2 regions of the Roseovarius nanhaiticus genome follow, and region 2 is predicted to be linked to the other one. Evidence: riboswitches for the same ligand, from Rfam matches in the RefSeq annotation. Region 2 holds a riboswitch; the other holds the start of a gene.

Region 1 (3,191 bases), 960 kb from region 2:
TAGCCCCCGTCCAGAAAGGCGCTGGGGGTCTCGTGACGATAACTGGCCCAGAGCAGCAAAAGCGCAGCCGGCAGCGCAATGCCCAGCGCGGCGGCAGCGGCGAGCGTGACGCGCACCGGCCCCATCAGCGCCAACAGGATCGCCAGGAAGCCCAATCCGAAGGATAGCAGGAAAAGGACGGCCCGCGCATGGGCAACAGCCTCGGGGACGATCATGGCCAGCACATAGGTGCAAAGGCCTGCGCCGCCACCGATCACGGTATAGAGCAGGCGGGTTGTCGCAGTCTGGCTGGTGGGGATCATGGCATCGGCTCCGGCTGTTTGGCCCAGCGTATCTGGTTTGATAGCCAATCTGAACGGGCGATTTCAGGCGCGCGCGGGGGGCTCGCACTGCCCTATCGCGCCGTCCGGAGGCGCGATTACAGCTTCGGGCGCGAAGTGCTCAGGCTTTGGCAGAAATTGCGGCCCCATTTGCAGCCTGAGACGCGCGCATGACCTGGGCCTGACCATCTACATCAGCGCGCTGCGCAGAACGCGCATCAATCAGCGGTTTGGCATTCTTGCGGTGGCGCTGCAAATAGGTCCGGCGCATGCCGGACGGTAGAACAGGATATGCGATCTGCCATGCCTCCATAGGCTGCGAGACGGCAAGGTTCAGACGCGCGAGCTCCAGCTGCCTGAAGGTCGAAAATGCCCTCAGCGCCTGCACGCCGGGAAACAAGCTTTCGGCAGGCGCGCCTTCCGCGAGGACCACATGATGGCCGTCAAGCAGGATGTGGTAGTAATCTATCACCTTGTCCCGCAGGCATCGCTTGATCCCCGGATAGCCCACCAAATGTACGGCGGGCACGAATACACGCGCGGCGCCGCACATCCTTCGGGTGATTTTGGAGCCGATGAGAATGCGGTGCTGCGGCGACACTCGCAGAGTTCGGCGCGGCAGGCCGCCTCCAAGGGCTCCGGCGGAAATTTCGACCGGGGCCGTGCGTGCGCCGCAGGGCGCCATCCTGTGGCTGATCCACAGGACGGGCAGCGTGCCGCCCGCCTCGGTGCAGACGGGATCGCCCTGCGCCAGCGTCTCGATCCGGCGCGGTCCGTCCGGCGTGTCGATGGCCGTCCCCTTTGCAAAGCAGACCACGGCAGTGCCATCCACACTTTGATTGACAAACCACCCGCCCCAATTGCTGCTTCCTGCTGACTCCAACGCGATGCTTTGAATATTCAGGCCGTCGAGGTCGCCGCTGTTCATGAGATCTGTCACGAACGTGTCGCCGTTGGTCATCTGAATGACCAGAACCTCGGTAATCCTGGTCGAGCCGTCGCCCAATGTCACCTTGGCCGAGTACAATCCGGAATGGTCGGTCACGGTGCTGATCTGTCCGCCCCCCCGATCATATGTCACCGGCTCGACCCGCGCGCCGCGATCATCGTCGTTGATGCCGCCGCTACCATCCAGATCGTTGGCCGACACGGTGACATTTTGCAAAACATCCTTTCCATACGTGCCCAAGAGCGCATTTGGCGACTCGGCATCCCAATCGGTCTCGTTCGTGTCGATCTGGGCAAAGTTTCCTATGAAAAGGAAAATCGGCATACTCAAACTCTTCCTCGCATGGTCGCACTGGGGTGCATCCTAGACGGCCGAGGTGAATCCCCCCCTAACGGCACAGATCGTGCGGCACTCGGTCGGAACAATCCGGTTTGCGGCAAAACGGGCAGGCAGCTCTCCTTGCAACAGCGAGGGGGAGAGGCTACCTTAGCAAATATCCGTTGGGGTGCTCCGCGATGCCGGGGCTGAGAGGCGATGATGCCGACCCATCGAACCTGATCCGGTCAGTACCGGCGGAGGGAACGGAGTATGGGCTGCACGCCGTGTCGCGCGCAATTTATCCCATGATCTTTCCCCCTGCTCTGGCCGATATTTGCACCGCTGCCTCATGCGGATGCTGTTGCAGACCGGGGAATGCTCCGGAACGCATCAGCCCCCGCCGGGCCGCATTCTGACCGGAGCCAAAGATGAAGCCCCTCGCCGCCGCCCTGATTTCCACCGCCACCTTCCTCGCCAGCACGCCCGCGCTGGCACAGGACAAAATGACCCTCGTGCTGGACTGGTTCATCAATCCCAATCACGGCCCCATCATCGTCGCGCAAGAGCGCGGATATTTCGCCGATGCGGGCCTTGAAGTGGAGGTGGTCGCGCCCGCCGATGCCTCGTCCCCGCCCAAGATGGTGGCGGCGGGTCAGGCCGACCTTGGCATTTCCTACCAGCCGCAGCTGCACCTGCAGGTGGCCGAAGGCCTGCCCCTGATCCGCGTCGGCACGCTGGTCGCCAGCCCGCTGAATTGCCTTCTGGTGCTGGAGGATGGCCCGATCAAGCAGATCGCGGACCTCAAGGGCGCCAAGATCGGCTATTCCGTCGCCGGTGTTGAAGAGGCGCTGATGGACGCCATCCTGGGCGCCAACGACATCACCCTCGACGAAGTCGAGATGATCAATGTCAACTGGTCGCTCGGCCCGTCGGTCATGTCGGGCCAGGTCGACGCCGTGATCGGCGCCTACCGCAATTTCGAGCTGAACCAGATGGAGATCGAGGGCGCCCCCGGCAAATGTTTCTTCATCGAAGAAGAGGGTGTGCCACCCTATGACGAGCTGATCTATGTCGCCAATCCCGAGACGATGGACGCGGACATGATCTCGCGCTTCATGCGCGCGACCGAGCTGGCGACGCAATACATCGTCAACCACCCCGATGAGAGCTGGGAGATCTTCAAATCCACCAGCACCGAGCTTGATGACGAGCTGAACGCGCGCGCCTGGGCCGACACGCTGCCCCGCTTTGCCCTGCGCCCCGCCGCGGTCGATACTGCGCGCTATACCCAATTCGAGCGTTTCCTCAGCGAGGCAGGGCTGATCGAAGGCACGCGTCCGCTGTCGCAACTGGCGATCGATCCCGGCGCCGCGCAAGGCGCGCAGTGATGTACGGGGCGACCTTCGCCGCATGGCGCGCCGAGGCGGCAGAGCCTTGGCACGCCTATACGCACCACCCCTTCGTCGAGGGGCTGGGCGACGGCAGCCTGCCGCGCGCCGCCTATCTGCGCTATCTGGTGCAGGACTACCTATTCCTCATTCATTTCTCGCGCGCCTGGGCATTGGCGGTGACCAAGGCGGGCACAGTAGACGAGATGCGCTTTG
Region 2 (3,191 bases):
AACCCGTCCATGCCGCCCAATTCGGCCCAATAATCGGGGCGCAGGCGCAGGCCGCCCTCCTCGGTGATCCAACCCAGGTCGATGCCGGGCAGGTTCAGTGCCGCGCGATCGACGGTGAGGCCCGGGTGACGGGCCAAGGCCTCTTCGACCTGGCATTCGCCCTCGTCCGGCAGAAGCGAGCAGGTGCAATAAACCAGCCGCCCGCCGGGTTTCAGCAGGCCCAGCGCGTGGTCCAGCATCGCCGATTGCAGCGCGATCAGGTCGCCGATTTCCGAGCCGTCCCGCGCGTGGGGCAGGTCCGGGTGGCGCCGGATCGTGCCGGTGGCCGAGCAGGGGGCATCCAGCAGGATGGCGTCATATTGGCCCTCATGGGTCAATGCATCGCCCGTGACCAAGGCCGCGCTCAGCCCCGTGCGCCCGAGGTTCTCGCGCACCCGCGCCATGCGCGCGTCCGAGATGTCGAGCGCGGTGACTTCGCCGCCCGCCGCGGCCAGTTGCAGCGTCTTGCCGCCGGGCGCGGCGCACATATCCAGCACGGTCTCGCCCTTGGCGACGTTCAGCACCCGCGCGGGAATGGCGGCGGCGGCGTCCTGCACCCACCACTCGCCTGCCTCATAGCCCGGCAGGGCGCTGACCTGGCCCGCATCCGCGATGCGCACCGATCCGGTGGGCAAGAGCGTGCCTCCCACCGCCTCGGCCAACGCAGCGGCATCGCCGCGCGGCGTCAGGTCCAGCGGCGCACCCGCGAAATGCGCCGCCTCGAAGCCTGCGACAGTCTTGGCGCCATACGCCTCCGACAGGGGCGCGCGCAGCCATTTGGGCAGGTGCGGCACGCGCAGGATGGTCCACTCGGCGGGGCCATCCGCGGCGACCTTGCGCAGGACGGCGTTCACCAGCCCCTTGAGCTTGGCGAACCGCTTGTTCCCGGCGGTCATGTTGACGCACTCATTGACAACGCCATGCGCATCGCCGCCCATGCACAGCTCGACCGTGCCGAGGCGCAGGATGTTCTGCACCGTCAAGGGCGGCGGCTTGCGCAGGTGCTTCGCCAGGATCTTGTCCGCCCGCTCGATGCTGCGCAGGGTCTGCGTGGCAAGGCGTTGCGCGCGGGCGCGGTCGGGCGCCTCGAGCCGGTCGAGCGCGCCGGTGGCCAGAAGCTCGGACAGCAGCCGACGCTCGCCCAGGATCTGGTCAAGCAGATGGGCGGCGGCGGTGCGCGGCGACGCGGGCCTGGGCGCGGATTTGGCCTCGAATTTGGACGGGGCGGGCATGGCAATTCCTTGCTGAATGGCGAGCGCGGCGTATATCAGGGGTACGGCTTCAAAGGAACCCATGCCATGACCGACAGCAATGATCCCCGTCCAGATCTTCCCCCCGCCGCGCAGCGTGCGCTGGCCGAGGCCGAAGAGCGCCGCCTGAAGGCCGAAAAGACCGAGCTACCCAAGGAGCTGGGTGGCCGCAAAGAAGGTCTCGAGGCCGTGCGCTATGGCGACTGGGAGAAGAAGGGCATCGCCATCGACTTCTGATGGCTTGACGCCGCCGCGTGCGGCGATCATCGTGCACCGCGTAACAGGGGCGCCCGCAACAGACGGGCTGAGATGCACCCTTTGAACCTGAACCGGATCATGCCGGCGGAGGAAGTTGCGATGAGACGGGGCCCATGCGCGCCCGGTCCGTGGCCAGCCCCCGCCTGCAATCAAGAGGGGATCCCGATGGAGAATGCCGGAACCTACCTGGACCACATGCGCGCCCGCGCGCCTTTGGTGCAGAACATCACCAATTATGTTGCCATGAATGTCATGGCCAATGTCATGCTCGCCGCAGGGTGCAGCCCCGCCATGGCCCATGACGAGGGCGAGGCGGCCGAATTCGCCGGCCTTGCCGATGCGCTCAGTGTCAATATCGGCACGCTCGATCCCGCTTGGCTGCGCTCGATGGAGGCAGCGGCAGGCGTGATGAACGCGGCGGGCAAGCCCTGGGTGCTGGACCCGGTCGCCGTTGGCGCCACCGCACTGCGCCGAGACGCGGGCGCGCGCCTGCTGGCACTGAAACCCAGTATCATTCGCGGCAACGCCTCGGAGATTATCGCGCTGGCCGGGGCGGAGGCCGCTGGCAAGGGCGCCGACTCCGCCGATGCGGTCAGCGATGCCGAGGGGGCGGCGCGGGCGCTAGCGCGGCAGATCGGCGGGGTCGTCGCCGTGACGGGCGCGGTGGATTTCGTCACCGATGGGGACACCGCTTGGCGCGTCCATGGTGGGCATGCGCTGATGCCGCGCATCACGGTCATGGGCTGCTCGCTGACCGGGATCGTCGCGGCCTTTGCCGTGGGACAGGCTGCCCTGCCAGCCACCGTTGCGGCGCTGGCCTATTATGCCGTTGCGGGCGCGATTGCGGGCGAAAAGGCCGCTGGCCCGGCCAGCTTTCAGGTGGCTTTTATCGACGCCCTTCATGCGTTGACCCCCGAGGATGTCACCGCGCGCGCGCGGATCGAGGCGGCATGAGGATCACCGCGCAGGATTTGGGGCCGGTCTATTTCGTCACCGATGCAGGCGCATCAGCACCCGTGGTCGATCAGGTGCGCGCTGCGCTCGCTGCCGGTGTGCGCATCATCCAGCTGCGCGACAAGCAAGCGAGCGACGCGGCTTTTGAGGCGCAGGCGCGGGCGCTTTTGAAAATGACGCGCGGTGCGGGCGCGCGGCTGATCGTCAACGATAGGGTCGATATTGCATGCCGGATCGGGGCCGATGGCGTTCATGTCGGGCAAGGCGACGGGGACATCGCCGGCATACGCGGTGCGATCGGCCCGGATATGGTGCTAGGTCTGTCGGTAGAAACCGAGCCGCAGATAGGCTCTATTCCGCCCGATAGTGTCGATTATCTAGGTGTCGGCCCTTTGCGCGACACGGCGACCAAGCCGGACGCGGCGGCCCCTCTCGGTATGGACGGCATGGCCCGTCTGATCGCGGCGGCGCCCGTGCCATGTGTCGCTATCGGGGGCATTGTCCGTGCCGATGTGGCGGCGCTGCGCACCATCGGCGCTGCGGGCGTTGCAGTGGTTTCGGCCATTTCGCGGGCGGAGCACATGAAAGGCGCCGCGCGCGCGCTGATCACCGCATGGAGGCAGACATGATCCCCAATATCCTATCCATCGCAGGCTCTGACCCGTCGGGCGGCGCGGGCATTCAGGCGGA

Evidence for each region. A riboswitch is a leader RNA that binds a small molecule or an ion and turns the genes downstream of it on or off. The one in region 2 is predicted to bind thiamine pyrophosphate.
Region 1: it holds a riboswitch for thiamine pyrophosphate, as region 2 does, so the genes downstream of both, BW975_RS05020 (ABC transporter substrate-binding protein) here and thiM (hydroxyethylthiazole kinase) in region 2, are expected to answer to the same signal.

The regions. Positions count from the first base shown of each region.
Region 1 is NZ_FTNV01000001.1:1,043,502-1,046,692, reverse strand. It holds gene BW975_RS05030 (DUF4153 domain-containing protein) at 1-302, opposite strand, end outside; gene BW975_RS05025 (Hint domain-containing protein) at 442-1,593, opposite strand; TPP riboswitch at 1,761-1,867, shown strand; gene BW975_RS05020 (ABC transporter substrate-binding protein) at 2,016-2,975, shown strand; gene BW975_RS05015 (TenA family protein) at 2,972-3,191, shown strand, end outside.
Region 2 is NZ_FTNV01000001.1:81,067-84,257, reverse strand. It holds gene BW975_RS00395 (RsmB/NOP family class I SAM-dependent RNA methyltransferase) at 1-1,271, opposite strand, end outside; gene BW975_RS00390 (DUF1674 domain-containing protein) at 1,338-1,526, shown strand; TPP riboswitch at 1,562-1,657, shown strand; gene thiM (hydroxyethylthiazole kinase) at 1,713-2,501, shown strand; gene thiE (thiamine phosphate synthase) at 2,498-3,130, shown strand; gene thiD (bifunctional hydroxymethylpyrimidine kinase/phosphomethylpyrimidine kinase) at 3,127-3,191, shown strand, end outside.